DNA from 3 places in the Paenibacillus sp. FSL H7-0714 genome. Region 2 is predicted to be linked to each of the others. Evidence: riboswitches for the same ligand, from Rfam matches in the RefSeq annotation. Region 2 holds a riboswitch; each other region holds the start of a gene.

What was found. Region 2 has a riboswitch for cobalamin ahead of NST34_RS03955 (S-layer homology domain-containing protein). Riboswitches for the same ligand answer to the same signal wherever they lie in the genome.
Region 1: another riboswitch for cobalamin. It lies ahead of NST34_RS10725 (RCC1 domain-containing protein); the one in region 2 lies ahead of NST34_RS03955 (S-layer homology domain-containing protein).
Region 3: another riboswitch for cobalamin. It lies ahead of metE (5-methyltetrahydropteroyltriglutamate--homocysteine S-methyltransferase); the one in region 2 lies ahead of NST34_RS03955 (S-layer homology domain-containing protein).

Annotation. Positions count from the first base shown of each region.
Region 1 covers NZ_JBBOPT010000001.1:2,465,937-2,469,223, forward strand. Annotated here, with positions in the region: gene NST34_RS10720 (thioredoxin domain-containing protein) at 1-222, opposite strand, end outside; cobalamin riboswitch at 1,281-1,473, shown strand; gene NST34_RS10725 (RCC1 domain-containing protein) at 1,796-3,287, shown strand, end outside.
Region 2 covers NZ_JBBOPT010000001.1:893,301-896,587, forward strand. Annotated here, with positions in the region: gene NST34_RS03945 (cellulase family glycosylhydrolase) at 1-251, opposite strand, end outside; gene NST34_RS03950 (hypothetical protein) at 471-1,037, shown strand; cobalamin riboswitch at 1,128-1,328, shown strand; gene NST34_RS03955 (S-layer homology domain-containing protein) at 1,535-3,287, shown strand, end outside.
Region 3 covers NZ_JBBOPT010000001.1:5,244,528-5,247,814, reverse strand. Annotated here, with positions in the region: gene NST34_RS23505 (DedA family protein) at 1-561, shown strand, start outside; gene NST34_RS23500 (undecaprenyl-diphosphate phosphatase) at 611-1,471, shown strand; cobalamin riboswitch at 1,632-1,837, shown strand; gene metE (5-methyltetrahydropteroyltriglutamate--homocysteine S-methyltransferase) at 1,992-3,287, shown strand, end outside.

The DNA.
Region 1 (3,287 bases), 1.6 Mb from region 2:
CTCTATGACTTTAATAGGAGCATTTGGATCACCAATAGATGGCTGAGAAGAAAGCTGAAAGTCACCAACTTTAAGTTCGATTTTTCCAGTAGCATCCATCAAAGATGGAAGTTTCCTCAATTCGGATTCATCACTTTTAGACATAAATGCTGTAAATGCCAAAAGTAGAATTAAACATAACATAATTACTCCTACAAGCCAAAATACGTGGTTCTTTTTCATCAAGCACCTCAGTTGTTTATGGTTGGATTTTATACTAAGGTAGTCCAATAAACTTTGTATGTGAGAAAGTTCTCATATAATGATCCATAAATATTAATATAATTACTTTTTGACTTCTCTTTATTCAAACTGTGATTTTATTTGAATTGAGCATTTTGCATTAATCTAAGCCCTAGATACACAAAGGGATTTTGGGTAAAGTCAAGTAGTATGGCTATAAGTTGCACTTGGCCGTCGATGCCAAGAGTGAACTTCCCATGGCACTCAAGTTACCCTACCCATGTGAACGACGGAGATGCAGGACCTGCGATTAAGACGCTTGTGGGTAAGAAATCAAAGTGAAATTCTTTATGCTGGATGCGGGATGTGACCTAATGAAACTATGTGGCGATACGGCATCTCAACGCACAGGCTATTATCCCGATGAATCTCTGGAATGAAAAAGAACTGCCAGCGAGGATCCATGCAAAGACACGCCCTGCTGTTCAATGGGATTTCCCATGACGAATTGGGGACACGAAAAGGCATGTTTAAAATTCCGCTGTTCGTTTGCGGACAGGTCAAGTAGATTGTCCTTTAGGCATGACCGCTTGTTCGTCCTTTAAATATGGAATGGTGTTCAAAACAACAGTCAATCGAATCTCCGGTGCTATGTTTACCGCATAAGGAAGGCTGAGGTGAAAAGGAATTTTACAATAAACAAACCAGTGTAGAACGCTGCAATTCTCGAAAAAAACCCTTTTAACCGCTGAGCAGCTCCATGTTTGGGAGGATTCAAATAGCGACAATCGACCAATATTTGAATGCGATTGTGTTACTTACTTCTGCACTCGCCATCGCGAAGCAACAAGTCCAAGCGCCGCTTAAAAATTTTAGATTCACCGAAATACTGCCCGTCTGCCCATTTATTGCTCATCTCACACAACACTGAGATTTCGTTGCGGACTGATCATGCCGCTGTATCAAAATATGAATTATACGAAATGCTCATGTAAAAATAATGGTAAAAAAGTGATTAGAAATAATTATATGAATATTTTTTCTTTTTGTGGTATATTATCCAAATAAATATTTATGGTGATCACATAGAGCTTTCCATGTGACTTAAAAGGGGAATGTTGGTGAAATTCCAACGCGGTCCCGCCACTGTGAACGCACTTAAGAATTGCATTGTTAACTTTAAAAACAGTTGATGGTGTAACTCTTAATAAACTGCGAAGTCAGAATACCTGCCATAAATAAATTCAGAGATCCCACGAGGATGGGGGAGGTGTTTTTTGTCATGTCCAATTTTTTTTTTTGTGCTTTACTGTTATTAGAGTGAATATGGAATTAATTATATTCATTCTTAATGGATTTCAAAGATTCATAAATACGGAAAATGTTCGCTGTTAGCTTCAGCGGTGCTGCTATTGATATGTACTATTAGTGGTTACTGATGTTGTATCACCATCGATAATTCTCCTATATTTACCGCGGCAAAGTAGAATCAGTTGTCAAATGATATTGTACAATTGAATGTATCAATTGTACAATATGTAAAAACGAATTTATTTAATAGGAGAGAAAATATATGAAGAAATATAATGCACTTTTGCTTGCCTTATTTCTTTTAATCGCATCTTATAGCGTTATATCTTATGTGAATGCAGATAGTAGAAATAAATCAGAAGGGCCATTCGTTGGATTGAAGTTGATTCCTGAAGAACAATCAATTGATCTATCAGAAGGTTCTCCGTTGAATGTGGAATTTGCGCAGGGTATTAGCGAAGGTCAGTTTTTTAATTTGATTAATTTAGTGAATATTAATAGTAACAAGTCGATAGACATAAAGAAATCGATCAAAGGTCATCAATTAATAATTACCCCTCAGATTGCTTTGGAAAACGCTAAAGAATATATCTTGTATATACCTCCGTACTCCCTTGCAAATACAAATGGCGAAAAATTGAAAGACAATTACATTCTTAAATTTATAGTTGTTAGTGAAGAGAGTTATCAACAAGATTCTGTAATAAACTCCACATATCAAAATTTAACGGTAGTTGAATCCACATATGATGATTTTAGTGTAATTAAATCTACTTATGGTAAGCATTTAATGAAAACTGTTTTTTTAAGTGAAAGTACTAATGGATCAGTTCCATCTTTAACTCAAGGTGCACAAGTTGGTGGGGAAATATATGCTGGTATAGATAAGAGTGGTTTTATAGGTGCAAATGGAGATCTATGGTTATGGGGAAGTAATGAAATGGGACAGTTGGGAGACTTTATAACTCCATCTAGTAATAAACCAATACAGTTAGCTGGCAGCGATGTGGTTGCGATGAATAAAGGCATTACTGGTGGTACTTATAGCACATATGCTTTGAAAACTGACGGTACAGTGACGACTTTTGGATTCAATTATTATGGTTTTTTGGGTTTAGGTCCTGCTGGAGATCAGACTGATTTTATTGTCTCTCCAACCTCCATTTATGGATTATCAAATGTAAATAATATTAGCAGTAGATACTATCATACTCTTGCTGTTAAATCGAACGGATCATTATGGGGATGGGGAGATAATCAATATGGGCAAGTAGGAGGGGATAGTACACAACTTATTACAACTCCTGAACAAATCAAAGGAGTAAATGGGAGTGCTCTTACGAATATTATAGCTTCAGATGTTGGTGAGATACATTCTATAGCACTTTCTTCAAATGGAAATGTTTATGTTTGGGGGGGGAATAATCACGGTCAACTGGGGAATGGAACCCTCGTAGGTAGTAATATTCCACGTTTATTGCAAATGAGACCGAATGATGCTCCTTTAATGACAAATATTAAAGCAATTAGTTCAGGAGATAATTTTAACTTGGTATTAAAAGATGATGGGACCGTTTGGAGCTGGGGGCAGAATGATAATGGGCAACTTGGTGATGGTTCTACTGTAGAACGTCGTATTCCTGTCCAAGTAAAAGGGGGAAATGGGGTAGGTCTACTAAGGGATATTATCGCTATTAGCGGTGGTGGGAATTATTCTTTAGCATTAAAGTCAGATGGGACTGTTTGGAGTTGGG
Region 2 (3,287 bases):
TTCTTAATCACTTCTTGGGTCACACGCGGATTGCCCCAGGAGGTTTCATCCTCACCTGTAGCATCTAGAGTATTGCCAAGGTTCCATCCGGGCTGCATATCGTCTACATAGGATTGGATCTTACTCTTTGGTGCTGCCTTAGCTTGTTGCTCGTCCTTAGTGGCAGCGGCGGCAATGGATGAGAACAAAGAGAGCAGAAGAGCGGTGACAAGGGTCAATGATAAGAATGATTTCTGGATTCGAGTAGTCATTGAATTCTCCTTTGTAAGATCATTTTTGAGGATGCTTAAACCTGACCTTCCTTAGTACTTTGGTGCTTAGATGAATACGTACACCTCCATGAATTCGTTGTAAACGCTTACCAAATACCCTAACATAGAATAATTTCAACGAGTACCTTACTAATTTGTGGTAAATTCATATATGAATTAGTGATTTGCAGTGATTCCAAAGTTATGGAGGGCAATCCAGTGAGCAGATTTCATTACATAGGCTCGGCTACAGAGCTTCCGTTAGGAGAAAGAGGCAGTGTACCGTCAGCAAAGACATATAATGAAGTGAAAAATTCCCCGGAGTATAAGAAACAAAGAGAGGCTCTGCGCCTGCAAGGTATAATTCCTTTGGATGACATCGCAGATCTATCTCATTTAAGAGATGAGGACTGTCTTGTATACGACTCGGAAGAAGATGCAGCGGGTATTTTTATAGAGGAACTTGGGTATTGGAACGATGAGATTCGCAAGCATTTTCGGAGTCCGTATGTGTACCGGATTTCACCGAATTGGGGCGGCTCTAAGCTAAAAGATACTTTACCGGGATCGTATAACGCCTCACTCAAGTGTTGTCGGGAGTTATTTAGGCTTATGACAGATTATGGGGTATCTGGTGCCGAGTTCGAGCTTTATACATGCTGGGCTGAGGAAGAAGGGCTCCCACGTAATAAAAAGTATGATCGAATCTTTGATTTGGCCTCTTTGTCACTGGAGGATGGTTTTGAGCTGAGAGAAAAAGAGTATATTGTGGTTAAAATGATTTGATATTCAATAGGATTATCGCTAACTACTCGTTATACAAAAAACAAATATTGCATGACAAAAGCATATATATTAGATATGATGAAGCATGAAAAATTAATATTAGCAATAGGTGCCAATTATGAATGTTTCGGAATTACAATCATAGATTGGTTAAATGGAAAGCGGGTGTGAATCCCGCGCGGTCCCGCCGCTGTGAAAGAGGAGTCCTTGCAAGGTACCACTGGGAAACTGGGAAGGTAGCAAGGGTGATGATACTTGAGCCAGAATATCTGCCTGTTTCTAATACACCGTTAAACTCTACGAGCGATAGAGAGGTGTTTGAATAGTGCATGTCAGCTATTATGGCGTTTTCAGTTCACTATTTTAAACCTCTTGACGTTTATGTTGAGTGGTTTTTTTTTGTGAATGCCATCCCTTAATGGGTGGCGCTGGTGTTTTTTCTCGCTGGGTTTAATTCTGTTTTTTATCATAGGAAAAGAAGGGAAGGGTTATGAAACATGAAGAAAAATAAGTTTTTAGCTTGGTTACTTATTGTAGCTGTATTCATCACGACATTCTCTACAAGTGTAATTCCGGCTCATGCAGATGGAGCAAGCTCTACGCTTAAAGGGTACGCAACTGTATCTGTAGAGAAGTTCACATTGGGTCAAGGATATATTAAGGAACCTATTAAAGTTCCGATCTACGAAGGGGACAATGGCGCATCTTTAATTATGCGTGCGCTAGGAGAGGGCAATTATAAATATTTAGGAGATATAAATAGTAGCTTTTATCTATCTGAAGTTAAAGATAATGCCAGAGATGAAGTGAATATTCCGAAATATATTTTAGATATGATCTCAGCTGGTGGGATGACAGTAGGAACTAAAGTAAATCAACAATGGTTGAGTCAGTTTGACTACACCCCCATGTCTGGTTGGATGTATGCAGTAAATAATGAATTTCCTCCAGTTGGTTTTTCTCAATATGATCCTCAAGATGGTGACATCATCCGAACTCAGTTCACCACGTATGGCTATGGTTCTGATCTTGGTGGTGGTTGGGGAGAACTACCAATTCAACTTGCCAATAAGGACGCTTTAACTGCTGAAATTGCAGAGATTAACAGCGATCCGAATAAAGAAAGTATTTTGGATAGAACTGTAGTACAATCGGCAGTCTACCAAGCCTATTCCGTGCTCGAAAATATTGAAAGCTCTCAAGTAAGTGTAGATCATGCGCTTGTCGGGCTTACCAATTCTTTGGATATAGAGCCACCTGTTATTACTGTAAGTGGTATTCAGGATAAACAGGAAGTGTCCGATAAAGATTTAAGTTTCAGAGTAGTTGTCACAGACAATATATTTAAAGATATCATGCCAGCAGTAAAACTTAATGGAGTCGTTCTATCTGCTACTAATGGTGAGTACAAAGCATCTCTAAGCCCAGGTAGTAATGTAATCACTGTAACGGCAGTAGACGGAGCAGAAAATAGAGTAGAGAAAACATATCAAATTACCTACAAGCTGAATGCTACCACTGGCGCAAAGGAACAGTTAGATAAAAGCTTGGCCTATATTTTAAAAACGGTAAAGAATCCGTCATTTGGTACTGGCAGTGGGGAATGGTCGATCTTATCTTTAGCACGTGCCAACTACGAAGTACCAAGTGGTTATTATGATCTCTATTACAACAACGTAGCTAAGAAAGTAACAGAATTAATGAAGGATGGAAAACTCGATGCTATTAAAAGCACAGAGCATTCCAGAGCGATCCTAGGACTTACCTCGATCGGGAAGGATATCACGAATGTTGCGGGTAATAATCTAATCAATGCACTCGCTGATTATCAATATGTTCAGAAGCAAGGGATTAATGGTCCCATATTTGCACTGATTGCCTTAGATAGTCGTACGTACGAGATCCCCGTTCTATTCCCTGAGCCTGATAAAGATGGGGTAATATATCAGACTACAAGAGAGAATTTGATTAAGTATATTTTAGATAAAGAAATCAAAAAAGGTACCGCGGACGCCGGAGGTTGGGCATTAGGCCCAGCAAAAGCTGATACCGATATTACTGCGATGGCGATACAAGCTCTTGCGCCTTATTATGCAACTAATCCAAATGTAAAAGCTGCCGTGGATCGGGCGATTGCATGGTTATCGAGTACGCAAAATGCTCAAGGTGGATATACAAGCTGGGGAAGCACAAGCAGTGAGAGCATCGCACAGGTTATTGTGGCTTTAACTGGCGTAGGCGTAGATCCGC
Region 3 (3,287 bases), 4.4 Mb from region 2:
GCTTTTGAAAATATATTTCCACCGATTCCTTCCGAAGTGATCCTTCCTTTTGGCGGATTCATGACAACCACAACGAATTTGACCATTCCTGGTGTAATTATTGCTGCTACGCTTGGCTCACTGCTGGGTGCAGTAATTCTCTATTATATCGGTCGTTTGTTGGATGTAAATCGCTTGGAAAAGATCGTTGAACGCTGGGGCGGCCTACTCCGGATTAGCAAAAAGGACATCCACAAGGCTGACGCTTGGTTTGACAAATATGGCTATTGGACCGTATTATTTTGTCGGATGGTTCCACTAGTGCGTAGTTTGATTTCGATCCCTGCAGGGATGTCGGGCATGAAATTTGGAGTGTTTATGATCTTCACAACGATTGGTACGCTGGGATGGAATCTATTGCTGGTGCTTATTGGTGCGGCATTGGGTGAGTCCTGGGAAGACATCGCCATGTATATGGATATGTACTCCAACGTAGTGTACGTGCTTCTTGCAGGTGGAGTAGTGATCCTTGGGTATTTGTTCTTCCGCAAGCGCAGCCGGAAAATGAACACCGAAGGTTGAGCCGAGAAGGACTTATAGATAAAAGTTATGATTAAAAGGAGGAGAACAAATGGAGCTATTAACGATTATTAAAGCTATTATTTTGGGAATTGTTGAAGGATTGACTGAATTTGCTCCGGTATCCTCCACAGGTCATATGATTATTGTTGATGATATGTGGTTAAAATCGACAGAGTTATTTGGACAATATACGGCCAATACGTTCAAAGTGGTTATACAGCTGGGGTCAATATTAGCAGTTGTAGTTATTTTTAGAAATAGGTTCATTGAATTGCTGGGCTTAAAGCGCTTCAGCCGCAAGCAGTTGGATCCTGTAACCGAGCAACAACCACAGCTTGAAAAAGGCGGCCACCTGAAGCTTACACAGGTGCTTGTAGGTTTAGTGCCAGCAGGCGTGCTGGGGGTTCTGTTTAATGATTATATTGACGAGCATTTATTCTCTACATCCACCGTGTTAATCGGTCTAGTAGTCGGTGCTGTATTAATGATTATTGCGGATCTATTCGGACCAAAGAAGATTCAAACGGAGAGTGTCGATCAGATTACATATAAGCAGGCGCTAGGTGTTGGTCTGGTCCAGTGCTTCTCCTTGTGGCCGGGATTTTCTCGTTCCGGGTCGACGATTTCTGGTGGTGTTCTTCTGGGTATGAGTCATCGCGCTGCTGCTGATTTCACGTTTATTATGGCTGTTCCAATCATGGCAGGCGCCAGTTTACTCTCACTGATGAAGAACTGGCAATATTTCACCATCGATGCCCTGCCGTTCTTCATTGCAGGCTTTATCAGTGCCTTTGTATTTGCACTATTATCGATGCGTTTCTTCTTGAAATTGATCAACCGGATTAAGCTTTTACCATTTGCTATATATCGCATAGTACTTGCTGCAGTAGTATATTTCGTGTTTTTCTAAATCCGTTATAAGGAATCGATATAACAAAAGCCCCCGTAATCTATTGCAGATGACGGGGGCTTTCACGTATGATGACATCAGATTTAAGACACTCACTTTATCCTTATAATTCTCGCATAAACGCTTACCGTCCTTAAAAGGACGCTGAAGGCGTTTTAGCTTGACAATATCGGAGACAGGTGCTTGCCGGAAATTAGTAATTCGGTAGGCTTAATAGGGAAATTCGGTTTGAAGCCGATGCGGTCCCGCCACTGTAACGGAAGAGTCCATAGCAACATATGTCACTGGCAATTTACTACTGCTGGGAAGACTGCTAAGGATGCTGACACCGCTAGCCAGGAGACCTGCCTGTTTCAACAGCACTGCTTCACCTACGGAGGATAGGAAGGTGTTAGACGTTAACCATAGGTATATTATGGGCGTCTTTCCCTTTGACTTTTTTAGGGAAGGGCGCTCTTTTTTAAAGGAATGCAAGTGATATCGAGTCCAAAATAAGAAGATGGAGAAGGGGAGCTGCAAAGTGACGAACAAAGTAAAAGTAAGCAATCTTGGCTATCCAAGAATCGGAAAAAACCGCGAGTGGAAGAAAACGTTGGAAGCCTTCTGGGCGGGAAAAATAAATGAGGAAGCGTTCCGTACTGAAATGACAGGAATTCAGCTTCAGCATTTGAAGACTCAGCAGGAGGCAGGCATTGATTTAATTCCGGTAAATGATTTTACGTTCTACGATCATGTGCTAGATACAGCTGTAATGTTCGGGATCGTACCTCCACGTTATGCGTATGATGGTGGCGATATTGGGCTTGATCTTTATTTTGCGATGGCTAGAGGAAATGCTGAGGCTACCGCTTGCGAGATGACTAAATGGTTCAATACGAACTATCATTACATCGTTCCAGAGATCGGTGCACAAACGCCGCGTCTGACCGAGAATAAACCATTGGCTGCTTATCGTTTTGCCAAGTCCCAAGCGGGAATTGAGGGTAAACCTGTGGTTTTAGGCCTTTATACATTCCTTAAGTTGTCAAAAGGTTTTGCATCTGCGGATATTGCGAAGATTGCTGCTCAGTTTCTTCCGGTTTACGTTCAGCTGTTGCAGGAACTGAAGCAAGAAGGAGTAAGCTGGGTACAAATTGATGAACCAGCGATTGTTACAGGAATTAATGAATCAGAATTATCCTTACTTCACTCGATTTACACAGAAATTGCTGAATCCGTGCCTGGATTAAATATTATTCTGCAGACTTACTTTGAAGCTGCTGAACCGCTGGAGGCACTGTTCAAGCTTCCGGTACAAGGTTTAGGTCTTGATTTTGTCCATGATGGCGGGACGAACCTGGCATCGATTGAACGTCTTGGCTGGCCTGAGGATAAGTGGCTGGGAGCGGGTATTATTGACGGACGCAACATCTGGCGCTCAGATCTGGATGCTAAGCTGCAGCTAATCGAGAAGCTGAGTGTACATGTATCACTTGATCGTCTTATTATACAGCCTTCTTGCAGTTTGCTGCATGTTCCGGTTACTGTTCAGGGTGAGGTGAAGCTGAAGGCCACCGTCAAGGCTGCTTTAGCTTTTGCTGATGAGAAGCTTAGAGAGCTTGGCCTGCTTGCTGCAGCCTTAGAGGGTGCAGCAGAAGCTGCTGCTGCGTTGACGGCCAGTCGTGAAGCCCTTACTGCCTTCCGTGCACTTCCTGAACGCGGTCGTAAGGATGTGGCCGAGCAAGTTCTCGGACTTACAGATTTACCAGACCAACGTAGCCTACCTTTTGCTGAACGCCTGAAGGTGCAGCAGGAGAAGTGGCAGCTGCCACTTCTG